One region of the Pseudarthrobacter sp. CC4 genome, then DNA from elsewhere that is predicted to be linked to it. Evidence: predicted binding sites of a transcription regulator. Region 1 holds the regulator's gene; the other holds the start of a gene.

Region 1 (8,200 bases):
ACGTCGAGCGCTTCGGGCAGCGTAAAGGCCCCGGCGTAAAGGGCCTTGCCCACGATGGCGCCTTCGACGCCCAAGGGAACCAACGAGCGCAGGACGCGCAGGTCGTCGAGGCTGGAGATGCCGCCTGAAGCAACCACCGGCTTGCCGGTCTTTTCCACCATCTGGCGCAGGAGTTCCACATTGGGTCCCTGCAGGGTGCCGTCCTTGGTCACGTCTGTGACCACGTAGCGGCTGCAGCCGGCTTCCTCAAGGCGGCCCAGGACGTCCCAGAGGTCCCCGCCTTCCTTTGTCCAGCCCCGGCCGGACAGCGTGGTGCCGCGAACATCCAGTCCGACGGCGATCTTGTCGCCAAAGCGTTCGATTGCCCGGCGCGTCCATTCGGGGTTTTCCAGCGCGGCGGTTCCCAGGTTCACACGGGCAACGCCAAGGTCCAGGGCCGCTTCAAGGGTTTCGTCATCACGGAGACCGCCGGAAAGTTCCACCTTGATGTCCAGCCGGCCCACCACTTCGCGGAGCAGTTCCGCGTTGGAGCCGCGCCCGAAAGCGGCGTCCAGGTCCACGAGGTGCACCCATTCGGCACCCTGCTGCTGCCAGTTCAGCGCTGCCTCCAGCGGGGTTCCGTAGCTGGTCTCACTGCCCGCTTCCCCCTGGACCAGCCGGACGGCCTGGCCGTTGACGACATCGACGGCGGGCAGCAGTTCAAGAACCGGCAGGTCGGTTGCGGTGGTCATGTCAATCCTTCGGGTCGGGGTCAGTATGGCCAGCCGCCGGTCAGTTGCCCGGCAGCGTCAGCAGGTAGGCAGCGAGCAGCGACATGCCCGCCAAAACATAAAACGAAATCTGGGTCCAGAGCGGCTTGTGCTGCTGCCTGAAGGACAGGGCCCCGCCCACCAGCAGGCCGGCCAGCCCCATCAGGACGATGGACCACATCTAGGCGGCGCCGTCTTCCGCTGGAGCGCCGTCTTCCGTTGAAGGGACGCCGGCGGGGACCGGGCCGCCCGGAGCCGGCTTCTTGAGGTTCTGCACCCAGTTGCGGAGCAGCCGCGCGCCGGCGTCGCCGGACTTCTCCGGGTGGAACTGGGTGGCGCACAGCGGACCGTTTTCGACCGCTGCTATGAATGGTCCGCCGTGCTCGGACCAGGTGACCAGGGGTGCAGCCATGCGCGGCTGCACAACATCGAAGTTCCATTCCTGCACCCCGTAGGAGTGCACAAAGTAGAACCGCTCGTTTTCGACGCCGGCGAACAGCTTGGATCCCTCAGGCACCTTCACGGTGTTCCAGCCCATGTGCGGCACCACGCCAGCCGGCAGGAGTTCAACCTTGCCGGGCCATTCGCCGATGCCCTCCGCCTCCGTGCCGTGTTCGACGCCCGCCTCAAAGAGCACCTGGAGGCCAACGCAGATCCCCAGGACCGGCCGGCCGCCTGCCACCCGCCTGCCGATGAGGCGGATCCCGTCGACGGCTTTGAGCTCACGCATCACCGTTTCGAAGGCGCCGACACCGGGAACCACCAGGCCGTCGGCGTTCAGGACGTCCTCGGGCTTGGAGCTCAGGATGACTTCCGCGCCGGCGCGTTCGAGGGCGCGCACGGCGGACCGGACGTTACCGGAACCGTAGTCCAGGACCGTGACGGTGGGCTTGCCTTCCGGCGAGGGGAGTTTCCGGGAGGCCGAGGGATCGATGATGGCGCCGTCCTTCAGGACCTGTCCGCTCACAGCGCACCCTTCGTGGAGGGGATTCCTTCAACGCGCGGATCGGGTTCAACTGCTGCGCGCAGTGCCCGGGCGAAGGCCTTGAACTGGGCTTCGACGATGTGGTGGGGGTCCCGGCCCGCGATGACGTTCATGTGCAGGCAGATGCCGGCGTGCAGGGTGATTGCTTCGAAGACGTGGCGGGTGAGCGACCCGGTGAAGTGGCCGCCGATCAGGTGGTACTCCTGGCCGGCAGGCTCGCCGCCGTGCACCAGGTAGGGACGCCCGGACACGTCGACGACGGCGTGCGCCAGCGCTTCGTCCAGGGGAACGGTGGCTTCTCCGAACCGGCGGATCCCGGCTTTGTTCCCCAGGGCGGTGCGCAGCACTTCACCGAAGGTTATGGCTACGTCCTCCACCGTGTGGTGGACATCGATGTGGATGTCACCGGTGGCTTTGACGGTCATGTCGATCAGGGAGTGCTTGCAGAGCGCCGTGAGCATGTGGTCGTAGAACGGCACCGACGTGTCGATGTCCGAGGTGCCGGTACCGTCAAGGTTGATTTCCACGAGCACAGAGGACTCACTGGTGGCACGTTCCATGCGCGCGGTGCGGGCCGCAGCAACATTCGATCCGGTGGTACTCATGCTTGGGTCCTTTTGGGCAGAAGGGGTGGTTCGGGGCGTCCAGCGCCGGTTCTTCCAGTCTAGGCGGGAAGCTTGGCCTGGCGGGCAAGGATGCTTTCAAGGGAGGTGAGGAAAGCTGTGGTTTCGGTCTCAGTTCCGGCTGTGACGCGGAGGTGGCCGGGGATTCCTACGTCGCGGACCAGGACACCGGCGTCCAGCAGTTCCTGCCACACCTGGTGGGGGTCCTCCAGGCCGCCGAAAAACACGTAGTTGGAGTCTGACGCGGCAGGCTTGAGTCCCATCCTGAGCAGCTCGGACACAATGCGGTCGCGCTGTTTCTTGATGTCCTCCACATCCGCCATCAGCGCCTCCCGGTGCCGGAGGGCGGCGAGGGCGGTGGCCTGCGTGATGGCGGAGAGGTGGTACGGGAGACGGACGAGCCGCAGCGCGTCGGCCACTTCGGGGGCCGCCGCCATGTAGCCGAGGCGGGCGCCGGCCAAGGCGAACGCCTTGCTCATGGTCCTTGAGACGATCAGCCGTTCCCGCCCTGGCAGCAGGGTCAGCGCACTGGGCGTTCCGTCATGCGCGAACTCGTGGTACGCCTCATCGACGATGACGATGGACTGGCTTTCTTCGCCGGCCTCGTAGACGGCTTCCACCACGTCCAGCCCGAGGCCGGTTCCCGTGGGGTTGTTGGGTGAGCACAGGAAGACGATGTTGGGCTGCAGCTCCTTGACCTGCCGCGCGGCCGATTCGGCGCTGAGACCGTAATCGCCGGCACGCTCGCCCACAATGTATTCGGTGTCCGTTCCGCTGGCCAGCAGGGGATACATGGAGTACGTGGGAGGGAATCCGAGCGCTGTACGTCCTGGGCCGCCAAAGGCCTGGAGTATCTGCTGAAGGACTTCGTTGGAGCCGTTGGCCGCCCAAAGGTTGGATTCATCCAGCCCGTGCCCCAGGTACTCCGCCAACGCCTTCCGCAGGTCGGTGAATTCCCGGTCCGGGTATCTGTTGAGTCCTGCTGCCGCTTCTGACACCGCTGCGCTAATGGCCGCCCTGACGTCAGCCGGAACCCCATGGGTGTTTTCATTCACGTTCAGGAGGATTGGAACGTCCAACTGGGGCGCGCCATAGGGCGTAAGCCCGCGGAGGTTGCTGCGGAGGGGAAGCCGGTTCAGGCGCTCTAGCTGGTCATTCACCTGAACAGTTTAGTGCCCGGGCCGGACACCGGAAAATGTGACGGTTTCCTGTTCGCTCCCGGAGCGCCGCGCCCTGCCGCCCCTGGAGAGGCAAAATGCCGGGTCCTAACTTGCGGGCACGAACAATTGCTGGCCGGGGAAGACCGCGCCGGCCGGGAGGTTATTGAGCTGCACGATGTCCGCCACAACGTCCCGCGGATCACGCTCCGGTGCGACACCGGCCGCAATGCCCCACAGTGACTCGCCAGGCTGGACCGTGACTGTGACAGTGGGCGTCGTTGCAAGATCCGTCGCAGACTCCGACGCCTTGGCCGGGGCATTGAAAAAGCCTGCCAGCGAAAGGAGCAGGGCAGCGAGCAGGACCAGCGGAATGCCGATCAGCACGATGCGACCGCGACGGGTCAGGCGAAGGGGCGGAAGAGGCGCAGGCCGTCCGGCCTGCCGATTGTCCGCCTGGGACAGGATTTGCTGCACCGAAAGCAGCTGGTGGCGTGAACCCCGCGAAACAGATGTAGCTGACATGATCTGAGCCCTCCTGGACCGTACTGTGCTGCCCGGACGTCCTTCCCTCCGCCCCCGGCCGGACCTTTTCCGGCGTAGTCTTCGAATGACCAGGGCAATGAGTAGAACATATATTCGAACTTTGCTTTCTCTGTTTTAGCACCTATCAACGAACATTGTCGAGACTCGCTAGAACAAATGTTTGAAAAAGCAATGCGGCTGGCCTAGCTTTGAACCAAAGAACAACCACCTGGACAGTCGATCAGCAGGGTCTGACATTTAGGGGCGGGAACTTCCAGGGCATGGCCATGGAGAGGGCCGGCGGAACCGAAAGGCATTGGCGAATATGGCAGCAGCAGCCGCCGGGGGCAGGGCAACCGCGCAACCGAAGAGGACCGCCAAGGGCCTGACTCCACGGCAAAAGAAGATCCTCGAAACCATCCAGCGCTCGGTCAACGAAAACGGGTACCCGCCGTCCATGCGGGAGATCGGCGACACCGTGGGACTGGCGAGCCTTTCGAGCGTGACGCACCAGCTTTCCCAGCTGGAGAAGCTTGGCTACCTCCGCCGCGACCCCAAGCGGCCGCGGGCCATGGAAGTCCTGATGCCGCTGACCCTGGACGGCGGAGCCGCAAAGCCGGCAAGCCAGGCGTCCGCCGTCCGTTCACCCGGTGCAGCGACTGTCACCGAACTGCCCACCGCCCTGGACACGGCGATGGTTCCCCTGGTGGGCCGGATCGCCGCAGGCGGCCCCATCCTTGCCGACCAGCTGGTGGAGGACGTGATGCCGCTCCCCAGGCAACTGGTGGGCCAGGGGGAACTGTTCATGCTTCGGGTAGCCGGGGATTCGATGGTGGATGCAGCCATCTGCGATGGCGACTGGGTTGTGGTCCGCCGCCAGCAGGATGCGGCCAACGGGGATATCGTGGCCGCGCTCCTGGATGACGAAGCCACCGTCAAGACATTCCGCCAGCGCGACGGCCACACGTGGCTGCTCCCGCAGAACACCCAGTACGAGCCCATCCTCGGGGACCACGCCACCATCATGGGCAAGGTTGTGTCGGTACTCCGCTCGCTGTAGCAGGGAAACTCCGCCCGCTGCAGCGAGACGGCCTCAGGCGTTTTCCCGGGCCAGCCGCTCCAGGGCGGCAATCGCCGTCTTCCGGTCTGTTGTGGACCAGAAGGGCGGCAGGGCCCCGCGAAGGAACCCTGCATAGCGCTCAGTGGCAAGCCGGGAGTCAAGCACGGCCACCACTCCCCTGTCGCCCGTGGAACGGATCAGCCGGCCTGCCCCCTGGGCGAGCCGGATCGCGGCGTGGGTGGCCGAAACCGACATAAAGCCGTTTCCACCTGCCTGGGCTACTGCCCGTGAGCGCGCCGTCATGAGGGGATCGTCCGGCCGCGGAAACGGGATGCGGTCTATCACCACAAGCCGGCACGAGCCGCCGGGGACGTCCACGCCCTGCCAAAGGGACATGGTCCCGAACAGGCAGGTATCGGGCTCGTCGGCGAACTGCTTTACCAGGCCGGTCATGGTGGAGTCCCCCTGGCAGAGGACGGTCATCCCCAGCTTGGGGCGCAGTGCCTCGGCCGCTTCCTCTGCCGCACGCCGGGACGAGAACAAGCACAGCGCCCCGCCACCGGAAGCACGGATCAGGGCTTCCAGTTCGTCCAGTGCTTCCGGGGAAGCACCCCTGCCGGGCTTCGGCAGGTGCCCGGCCACGTAGAGGATGCCCTGCTTTGGGTAGTCGAAGGGTGATCCCACGTCCACGCCTGTCCAGCTCGGGGCGCCGTCACCCACCAGGCCCAGTCCGCCCGCGGCAGGTTCAAACGCGGAACCGATGGCCAGCGTCGCGGAGGTCAGCACCACCGTGTGGCCGGCGAAGAGTCCTTCGCGCAGCCTCCCGGCAACGGACAGCGGCGCGATGTTGATCAACGCAGGAGCGGTCTCGTCCGGCGGGGAGAATCCCTGTGCAGGGTCAAAGGAACTGGCACGGGAAAACCACACCACTTCGCGGTTCTCCCGGGCTGCCAGGAGCCGTTCACAAAGTTCCAGGATGAGCAGCAGCCGCGACCGCGCGAGCTGCCTGCCGCCGTCGGCCGTGGCGCTGCTGTCCCCCTTTGAATCCGAGAGGGCAGCCCGGCAGGCGTCCCGCAGCTGGTCCACGCAGTCCAGCTGTTCATCATTGAGCCCGTTCGGGAGCAGCCCGTTCGGCACGCCTGCCAGGGCAAGCTCCAAGTTGGCGGCTGCGGCGTTCAACGCATCAACGGTGATGGCCGTGTGCTTCCGCGCACCGGCGGCAGCGGCGTGGACCATGGCCACCGAGAGCTGGCCGGAGACCGCCCCGGTAACCCTGTCCTGGAGTTCATGGGCCTCATCCACCACCACCACGTCATATTCGGGCAGGACGGCCAGGCCTTCGAACGCGCTGACGGCGAGCATCGCATGGTTGGTGACCACAACATCCGCTTCAGCAGCGTCCTGGCGCGCCAGTTCGCTGAAGCATTCCGCAGCCATGGGGCACTTCTGGGAGCCCAGGCACTCCATGGACGTCACCGAAACCTGCCGCCAGGCACGGTCCGTGACGCCCGGCAGCAGTTCATCCCGGTCGCCGGTGGCGGTCTTCTCCGCCCACTCCCGCAGCCGCACCACCTCCTTGCCGAGCTGGGACGAGGGGCCGCCCACGGCTGCGGCGAAATGCGGGACGCTGGTGTCCTCGCCCAGGCTGAAAAGCTGGCCTTCGGCCGGCTCCTCGCTGGGGAAGCCGCCCTCCAGCTTGTGCCGGCAAACGTAGTTGGAGCGGCCCTTGACCAGGGCCACTTTGACCGGCCTGTCCAGGGCGGGGGTGATGGCCTTGAGGAGCCGGGGCAGGTCCCTGCCCACAATCTGTGTCTGGAGGGCCAGGGTGGCCGTTGACACCAGGGCGGGCTTGTTGCTCTGCAATGCATGCGCGATGAGGGGTATGAGGTACGCCAGGGACTTGCCGGTGCCGGTCCCCGCCTGGACCAGCAGGTGGTCCCCCGTTTCGATGGCGCGGGCCACCTGCCTGGCCATCTCATGCTGGCCGGCACGGCTTTGCCCGCCCATGCCCGCCACGGCCCGGTCGAGCAGTTCGATCACGAACTGCTCGCCGGCCGTTTCCGTGGCTTCTCCTGCCACGGCCTCAGTCATTGCTGACGAAGGGTTCCAGTTCAGCCGCGAAGCCTTCCCGGACCATCACGACGGCCCTGGTGCCGGCTTCAACGTGGTCGACGCTGATGATCTCGGCGTCGGAGTCGTGAAGCTTGCTGATCAGGTCTCCGCGCTCATACGGGATGAGCAGTTCCAGCTTGACGCCGGGCCGGGGAATGGCGTCGCTGATTGCCTCCAGCAGTTCGGCGATGCCTTCCCCCGTGCGGGCCGAGACCACCACGTGCCGCGGCTCGCGCTGCTTGAGCCGTTCCACCACGAACGGATCAGCGGCGTCGGCTTTGTTGAGCACGATGATTTCGGGCACCTTCCGGGCATCCACCTCGCTGAAGACCTTGCGGACTGCGGCGATCTGGCCCTCGGGATCCGGGTGCGAAACGTCCACCACGTGCAGGATGAGGTCCGCGTCCGCAACTTCCTCGAGCGTGGAGCGGAACGCTTCCACCAGCTGGGTTGGCAGTGAACGGACGAACCCCACGGTGTCGGCCAGGGTGTAGCCCAGGCCGTCCGCGGTTTCCGCTTTGCGGACGGTGGGATCCAGGGTGGCGAACAGGGCGTTCTCCACCAGGACACCGGCGTCGGTCAGGCGGTTCAGCAGCGAGGACTTGCCCGCGTTGGTGTACCCTGCGATCGCCACGGACGGCACGGCATTACGACGGCGGTTGGCCCGTTTGGTCTCGCGGGCCGGCTTCATCGCGGCGATCTCGCGCCGCAGCTTGGCCATCCTGGTACGGATCCGGCGGCGGTCCAGCTCGATCTTTGTCTCACCGGGACCGCGCGAACCCATGCCGGCAGCCGCGCTGCCCACCTGGCCACCGGCCTGGCGGGACATCGACTCACCCCAGCCACGCAGGCGCGGCAGGAGGTACTCCAGCTGGGCCAGCTCCACCTGGGCCTTGCCTTCGCGGCTCTTGGCGTGCTGGGCAAAGATGTCCAGGATCAGGGCTGTCCGGTCGATGACCTTGACCTTGACGATGTCCTCCAGGCCTCGG
Region 2 (8,200 bases), on a different contig from region 1:
ATCAGGTCGAGTTCGGCCCGCACAGTTTCCACCAGGGTAGGCGCCGGCAGCCCGGGCTTGACGTTGCGCAGTTCAACATCCCCCAAAGGCAGGGAGAGCTGACCCTCGATAACCTCCACACCTTTCCGTCCGCTGCCGGCACCTTGGAGTTTTTGCAGGTGTTGGACAAGGTCCGCACGGTTTGCGTTGCCGCCTGCCTCCCGGTGAAGGGAATCAAAAGCGCCCAGCTGGGCCAGCCGCTTGATGCTGGGCTTGCTGACCCTGGACCGTGCCCTCAGGTCTGCGAGTGAGTCAAAGGGCTGACCGGCAACGATCCGCTTAAGTTCTGTTGCGGACAATCCGTAAATGCCGTTCAGGCTTAGCCTGATTCCCAGCTTTCCTGCATCCGGGCCTTGCTCTACCCGTTCCACCCGGTATTCTGCCTTGCTGCGGTTGATGTCCAACGGGAGGATCGGGATGCCCAGGCGCCGTGCTTCCGCTACCAGCAGCCTTTTGGGGTACATCCCGGGATCGTGCTCCCACAGCCCGGCAAGGAATGCTTCGGGATGGTGCGCCTTCAGCCAGGCCGACTGGTAGGTGGGGACTGCAAAGGCAGCACCATGCGCTTTGCAGAATCCGAAGCTTCCGAAGGCTTTCAAGGTTCCCCAGACGTTGTCCACCACAACGGGCGCGTAGCCCCTTTCCCGGGCCGCTTTGCGGAAGAACTCCTCCACGCCCAACTCAAGGACCTCGTTGCCCAGGGCACGGCGGAACTCGTCCGCACGTGCCAGTCCGCAGCCTGTCATGACGTCGAAGGTCTTCAGGATCTGTTCGTGGAAAACGGTGACGCCGTGGGTCTCCGCGAGCACCGGTTTCAGGTCCGGATGGGGGTACACCTCGGGGGCGAATCCGTGCCTGTGCTCAAGGAAGGGCCGGACCATGTCCGATTTCATGGGGCCGGGGCGGAACAGTGAAATATCGATGATGAGGTCGTTGAATTCCCGGGGGGCCATCTTGCCAATGAGCTCACGCTGCCCGGGCGATTCAATCTGGAAGCAGCCCAGGGTGTGGGTGCTCCTGATCAGTTCAAAGGTGGCTTCATCGTCCAGCGGGACGGCATTGAGGTCGATGTGCCCGTTGTCGGCAATGTAGTCGGGACCGGTCCCGTCCGGACCAGGTGAATGCTTTCCGGCTGCCACCACTTCTTCCTTGGAGGGGTGGATGCGGATGACTTCCCGCACGGCAAAAGCCATGGCGCTCTGCATCCGGACCCCAAGGACATCAAGCTTGAGCATTCCCATGGGATCCATGTCGTGCTTATCGAACTGGCTCATGGGGAGGCCAAGTCCGCTGGGCTGCACGGGAGTGCGGTCCAGCAGGGTTGCGTCGCCAAGGATCACGCCGCAGGGATGCATGGAAATATGCCGGGGCAGCCTGTCAAGGCGTTCCGTCAGGTCCACCAGCAGATCAAGCTGCTGGTTTCCATCCAGGTCCCGCTGTTCCACCCGGCCGGCGAACTCCCGGAGCTCAGGTTTTTCCTGCAGCGCTTCACGGAAATTGCGGGCAGAAAAGCGCCACAACTGCTTGGCAATCTCCCCCACTTCGTCGCCGTCCATGCCCAGCGCCATGCCGGCGTCCCGCACTGCGCCCCTGGCCCGGTAGCCATTCTGCATGCTCATCAGGGTGACCCGCTCAGCACCAAAGCGCTCAAAAATCCGGTGGTAGACGTTGTGCCGCTCCGCGCTTTCAACGTCTATGTCAATATCCGGAAGGGTTGCCCGGTCCTGCGACAGGAAGCGTTCGAAAATCAGGTCATGCTGCAGGGGGTTCACCTGGCTGACGTCGATCAGGTAATTGACCAGGCTTGAGGCGCCGGATCCACGGGCTGCTGCCCGCACTCCCATTTCCTGGATCATGCGGGAGACCTCGGCAACTGTCAGGAAATAGGAGGAGAAGCCGAGGTTGCGGATGATGCCCAGTTCGTGATCGAGCCGGGAGCGCATCCTTTGTCCGGCAGTGCCGGTAATTCCCGGGAAGCGCCTGGTGATTCCAGCCTGGCACCGCTGGACCAGTTCAAGGTGCGGATCCTGGCTGATCCCGATGACTGAAGCTTCCGGCACCACGGGCTGCTTCCACCCCATGTCCGTGACCGGATCAATCCTGCAGAGGTCCGCCAGCGCCTCGGTCTGCGCCATCAGCTGCTTGAGGTCCGCTGCACCATAGCCTGCCGCAGAAATGATCTCCTTGCCCAGACGGAGCATCTCCGCGGAGGATTTAAGCCAGCCTTGGCCTGTTGGCTGCAGCAGGGGCTCTTCCGCGAGTTGCGGCAGGGATTTCAGGGTGCGGGCTGAGTCGAGCACATCCGCGGTGGGCGCTCCGTCTGCAGCGCAGTACCTTACGGCGTTTGTCAGGATTGCAGGAACATGATGCTCTTCTGCCAGCTTGAGCATGCGGACAGCATGGGCGGTACTCAAGGGCTTTCCGGGTGCGCTGAGCTGGGAAACTATCTCGGCAACCAAAGTGCCTGCGGGCATGGCGTCCAACCATTGCTTGAAGAGGGTGCGCGGACGAAGGTAGCGCCGCCCGCCCATGGCGCGGCCGACGTCGGAATCAGGCCCGACCAGGACAGTCAGCACCGGTTTCAGGGTTTGGGGATCGAGGGTTCGGGAGGCAAGTTCGGCCCTGGTCACGGCGGCTGGAACTGTTCCCCCGGATTTCCCGGAGGTGCGGGCATGGGCATCTGATATCAGCCTGCAGAGCGCGCGGTAGCCCGCCCCGTTGTTGTTGCCCCGGGCCAGCACCACCACCCTGCCGGCAAGCTGGGTGCGGTGATCGCCGTCGTCGTCAAATACCGCAAGGTCAACACCCACAATGGGATCGATGCCCGCTCCCATGCATGCCTTGAGGTGTTTGATGGTTCCGTACATGCCGTCACGGTCAGTGCATGCAAGGGCCGTTGCACCGTCAGCGGCGGCGGCCTGTGCCAGTTCCTCTGGCCAGGAGACGCCGTAGTGCGCACTGAAGGCAGTGGAGACGTGAAGATGGGTGAAGCTCATGCTGTCCTGGGCCGGAGTGCGTCATGGATGCGCAGCAGCCGCCAGCGGCCGCTTTGGATATGCCTGGTGAGGTCAAGCGTCAGGGTTTCTTCCGGCCCCTGGACCCCACGGACAGGGTGGTCAGGCCGCACCTGGACCCGCCAGATTTCGTGGTCCACCAGTCCGCGGCCGCTGCCAAGCGGAGCGCGGCTTTCTTCCGCCCACCATTGCCGGCGTTCGTACCAGCGCACCGGTTCAGCACAAACAGCATAGGAACGTCCTGCCCACAGCAGGCGCTGCGGTTCGCCGTCGGCGGTGCACTCGACGTCCACGGATTGGCTGAACATGCCCATGGCGCCTCCCGGATCTCATCTGGCTTATTCGAATACTTGTTCGAATAAGCCCAGTCTACCCCTGCCCTGAACGTGCGCAAAGAAGGTTCAGAGGAAGGACTGAGGAGAATGGCGCGCAAGGGTGGACGGACCGATCGACAGGGAGCAGGATGGTGCCATGAGCACCCAAGACGCACTTCTTAAGCAGGCAAGCATCTCAACCCAGGACTCCACCGTGGTGGCCACGTTCAATATAGACGGCACCATCCCGGCGTCCGGTGCTTACGTGGTAGGTCTGGTAGGGGCTACTCCGGACTATTCAACACAACGGCGGCTATGCATTGAGTTCATGAACGGGGAGGCGATTGCCTTTTATTCATTCAACCGTGAACAGGGAGTCGAAGAAGACTACGACCTGTCCGGTGTGACCCACTCCGACAGCACCATTACGGGCAGCTTTCCCCTGGCGGCCTTGAACGGCCTTGGCAAGGGGCATGTCATGTCAGCCTTCAGCGAGGCCGAGGGCAGGGAATTCCAGCACGGCGTCCCCGTGGAGGAACACCTCTAAACAAGGGCTTGCGGGCAGTTCAGCTGTTCCCTTTGTGGACCCGCATTTCCAGTTCGATGAAGCCGGAGATCATTGCCCGGTACGTGGACTCCACAATGTCCGGGTCGATGTCTTTTTTCTCGGCTGCCGAGCGGACATGCTCAATGATCCGTTCCACGCGCCCGGGCGCACGGACCTCGGCGTCATCACCCTTGAGGGTTCCGGCAATCCGGATCAGCCGTTCCCGGCGGGCGATGAGGGTGACAATCTGCTCATCCACCTCGTCGACAGCAATGCGGACCGCAGCGAGCTGTTCCTTGTCGGCCAAAGCATCTCGATCATTTCCTTGAATTGTCGCCATCGTCTGACAGTATCGAAGCATGCAGCCCAGAGTCGACTTCATCTCACTAGGTGTCCGCAGCGTTTCCGCCTCCCGCGCGTTCTATGTGGACGGCCTTGGCTGGCCGGTCCACCGTGAACTTGAGGGTGATGTTGTGTTCATCCAGGTGAACCACGGTTTGGTGCTGTCCCTGTGGGACGTCCGCCAGATGCAGGCTGACGCCGGCGTCAGTCCGCCCGGTCCGGTTCCCTGCATCACGCTTAGCCACAACCTTCCGTCCACTGAGGACGTGGACCGGGTCATGGAAGAAGCGGCCGCGGCGGGGGCTGCCATCATCGCGGAGCCCATCACCCAGCCGTGGGGCGGGTACAGCGGATACTTCGCCGATCCGGACGGCTTCCGGTGGGAGGTTGCCTACAACCCCGCCTGGAGAGTGGACGACGACGGCGCGGTCACCGTATAGCGCTTGCCGCGGGTCCGCGACGGACTACTAGAAGAGGGCCTCCACGGGCCGGATGAGTTCCGGCCCGTTGTTCCGGACGTTGCCGACTTCTTTTCCCACAGAGTCCACGTGCCAGTCCGCCGCCACGTCCTTGACCCCCGCCCGCACCAGGTCCACCAGGCCGGCGGCGTCGTCCGCGGCTGGGTCGAGCCATGCCCGCATCGTGGCTTTGTCCATCGGCAGCGGCACGCGGTCATGCAAGGCCGTCAGTTTTCCAAACACCGTTGACTCGCTGCCCGGCGGCGGGGTGTCAGTGGTCAGGATAGCCGTGGAGAGCATCCAGCCGCCCGGCTCCCCCGCCGGCCACGCGGGATCCTTCCACCACTCATAGAGCCCTGCGAAGACCAGGCCCTTACCCCCGTCCGGATGGACATAGTACGGCTGCTTCGACTTTCCCGGCCCCTGCTTCCATTCGTAGTATCCATCTGCCGGGACCGCACAGCGGCGCGACCTGGCGGCCTTGCGGAACGCCGGCTTCTCAAGCACGGACTCACTGCGTGCGTTGATCATCCGCGAGCCGATGCCCGGGTCCTTGGCCCAGGACGGGACCAGCCCCCACCGGGCAACATGGAGCTGGCGCACCTGCCTGGCAGCCGGCCCGTCATCCACCAGGCGTTCAAGGACGATGGGAACGCCGTCCGTCGGGGCGACATTCCACGACGGAGGAATGTTCACCTCGTCCTCCAGCTCGGCGTCGAACTCGGCCAGGAGGTCCCCCACGGCACGGGCCATGACATAGCGTCCACACATGGCTCCAGCATGCCACCGGCGCCAGATGGTGTCATCCGAAGGACATATGAACGGCCTGCGGCCTCTGTTGGCCGGGAATAGGCACCGCCGCGTTACCGTTGTCAGGAACGAAACCGTCAACGACACAGAGGAGAGCTCCGTGGACTTCACTCCCGACTCCGGCACCATCACCATGTTTTCCACTACCTGGTGCGGCTACTGCAACCGGCTGAAGAAGCAGCTGGATGCCCAGGGCATCGGCTACACCGAGATCAACATCGAGGAAGTGGAAGGCACTGCCGAACTCGTGGAGCAGCTTAACGGGGGCAACCGCACGGTACCCACCGTCCTCTTCCCGGACGGCACCGCGGCCACGAATCCGTCCGCAGCCGAGGTCAAGACCCGCCTCGCAGCCTAGGCGCTAACGCCATCGCGCGGGTCATGCCCCCAGGCTGCTGAAGGAAGCGGCCTTCAGGACGGCATGGCCCGCGTAGGCGGCAAGCAAGGCATTTTCCACCGCGGCAACGTCCACGCCAGGGACCAGGTCTTCGACCGCACCTGCCGTGGCGGGGTTCCAGTCCAGCCCCAGGGCGGCATAGCTGTCGGTCAGCACTTTGCGGATGGGCGCAGAGTTTTCCACCACAATGACGGAACTGAAGAGCCAGCCGCCGGCCACTACGCGTTGCGCCGTGCCCACCAGCTTCACCTGGTGGCCGCCGTCAGCCGGATCGGTTCCGTGCACGCTGAACTCGCCGGGGCAGTATTCGCCCGGAATCTCGCCCACGGCCGCCTGAACGCCGATGCTGCGCAGTACCTCGGCAAACAGCTCCCCAAAGTAACCGAACCTGGTTTTGGAGCCTGCGATGGCGTCGGCGTCCGGTTGAAGGTGGTCCACCACCAGGGTCCCCTCGTGGTAGGCGGCCGCCCGCCCCCCTGCCCGGCGGACCAGGGGCTCGAAGCCGTTGGCCCTGCACGCCCGGGCAGCCGCCTCAAAGCCCGGCAACCGGGTGTCACGCTGGCCGAAGGCAACGGTGGGCGCAGGCCGGTAAAGCCGGAGTGTGGGGCCAATGTCCCCCTTCTTCACCCGTGCCAGGAGTTCCAGGCCGAGCTCCAGGTCACGGCCCGCGCCCAGCGACTTTTCCTGCCGCACAACGGTTAGCGTGCGGGGCCCCGGGCCGTCGTCGTACATGTTGCTATGCTCCCCTATGGTCATATTGCAGTTCCTGGTGGTCGCCGCCGCCTTCGCGGCGATTGACGCCGTCTGGCTCAAGCTGATGAATCCCTTTTACCGCAGCCACATCGGCGAGCTGCTGGCGGATAAACCACACCTAGGTTACGCCGTCGCCTTCTATGTCATTTACATCGCCGGGATTGTGTTTTTTGCCCTCCGGCCTGCCCTCGACGGCGGCAGCTGGCTCACTGCCCTGGGTTACGGCGCGGCATTGGGCGCCTTCGCCTACGCCACCTACGACCTCACCAATGCCGCCACCCTGAAGGTGTGGCCGCTGCAGCTGATCGTGGTGGACATGCTGTGGGGCGCCGTACTCACGGGGCTGTCCACGGTTGCCGGCTGGCTTGTATTCCAGGGACGCGCCTGACGCTGACGCGGTCACGGACCGCGGCGGCCCGCCCACAGCCCGTGCAGCAGCGGGACCACGGACCCGGCCATGAGGACGCTGCCCAGGACAAGGTCGTCTGCCCGCACCACGGCGCCGGCAATGAGCAGGGCCGCAAAAACAAGGGCCGACGCCGACCGCCGGGCCCTGCGGTCCAGCCGGGCGAGCTGCCGCTCAATGCGGGGATTAGCCACCGCAAGCGACCCCTCCTCGAGGCGGCCGGCCAGTGCTTCCAGGCGTTTGGGCAGGCGCAGGGCGATCGCCGCGGCGTCGAGGGCCTGCTGGACCACGTCCTGCACGAGTTTGCCGCGCTCGTCCCGCAACAGCCGGGCCGCATACGGTTCCACCGAGTCCCACAGGTTGAAGCGTTCATCAAGCGAACTGCAGACACCGGACGTCAGTGACATCGCCCGGATAATCAGCAGGAAGTTCTCCGGGAACTGGAACGGCAAAGAGCGGATAACGTCACCGAATTCCACGCCGAAATCGCGGAACTCCTTGGGATCCACTTCACGAAGCTCGGCAAACCCCATCCCGCCGAAGCGGGCGAAGAGGTGCGTCATGGCCCTTTCCAGCTCCATGATGTCCGCCGACGGCGCCAGCACGCCGACGTCGTTGATCGCCGCCACCAGCCCCTTGCCGTCACGCGCGGCGGCCGCAATCAGCAGCTTCCTCAGCCCGCTGCGCGTGGAGTCGGTGACCTCGCCCATCATGCCGAAGTCGATGAACGTCAGTTTCCACGGATGTCCCCCCGAGCTGGCGGGAACCGGAGTGACGAAGATGTTGCCCGGATGCGGGTCCGCGTGGAAGAAGCCGGTGGTGAACAACTGGTCGAACATAACGGACGCGAACACCGGGGCCACTTCGGCCGGATCGATGCCGGCGGCGCGAAGGGCTCCGGCCTCCGTGATCTTGATGGCCGTGACATCTTCAAGGGTAAGGACGCGCCGGGTGGTCCGCTCCCACGCGACGCGCGGCACGCCGACCCTGTCATCAGCTGCAAACGCGGCCTCGAAGCGCTCGGCATTTGCCGCCTCGTGCAGGTAGTCGATCTCCTCGAAACTCGTCTGCGCGAACTCCTCGACCAGCGCCGGGACGTCCGCACGGCTGGAAACCAGGC

The links. The regulator LexA, encoded in region 1, represses DNA repair genes until DNA is damaged. The targets are predictions, from matches to a motif close to TCGAACANNTGTTCGA.
Region 2: the regulator LexA is predicted to act here: its motif matches at 3,396-3,411, upstream of PV768_RS17175 (DUF6504 family protein).

The regions. Positions count from the first base shown of each region.
Region 1 covers NZ_JARCCZ010000010.1:124,989-133,188, reverse strand. The annotation lists gene priA (bifunctional 1-(5-phosphoribosyl)-5-((5-phosphoribosylamino)methylideneamino)imidazole-4-carboxamide isomerase/phosphoribosylanthranilate isomerase PriA) at 1-731, opposite strand, end outside; gene PV768_RS08770 (hypothetical protein) at 772-930, opposite strand; gene hisH (imidazole glycerol phosphate synthase subunit HisH) at 931-1,716, opposite strand; gene hisB (imidazoleglycerol-phosphate dehydratase HisB) at 1,713-2,339, opposite strand; gene PV768_RS08755 (histidinol-phosphate transaminase) at 2,399-3,517, opposite strand; gene PV768_RS08750 (LysM peptidoglycan-binding domain-containing protein) at 3,623-4,039, opposite strand; gene lexA (transcriptional repressor LexA) at 4,365-5,099, shown strand; gene PV768_RS08740 (ATP-dependent DNA helicase) at 5,133-7,190, opposite strand; gene hflX (GTPase HflX) at 7,183-8,200, opposite strand, start outside.
Region 2 covers NZ_JARCCZ010000025.1:76,491-84,690, reverse strand. The annotation lists gene PV768_RS17180 (DNA polymerase III subunit alpha) at 1-3,035, opposite strand, end outside; gene PV768_RS17175 (DUF6504 family protein) at 3,032-3,367, opposite strand; gene PV768_RS17170 (hypothetical protein) at 3,525-3,914, shown strand; gene PV768_RS17165 (chorismate mutase) at 3,934-4,254, opposite strand; gene PV768_RS17160 (VOC family protein) at 4,274-4,696, shown strand; gene PV768_RS17155 (SOS response-associated peptidase) at 4,724-5,485, opposite strand; gene PV768_RS17150 (mycoredoxin) at 5,625-5,882, shown strand; gene PV768_RS17145 (lipoate--protein ligase family protein) at 5,904-6,677, opposite strand; gene PV768_RS17140 (DUF2177 family protein) at 6,670-7,062, shown strand; gene PV768_RS17135 (ABC1 kinase family protein) at 7,074-8,200, opposite strand, start outside.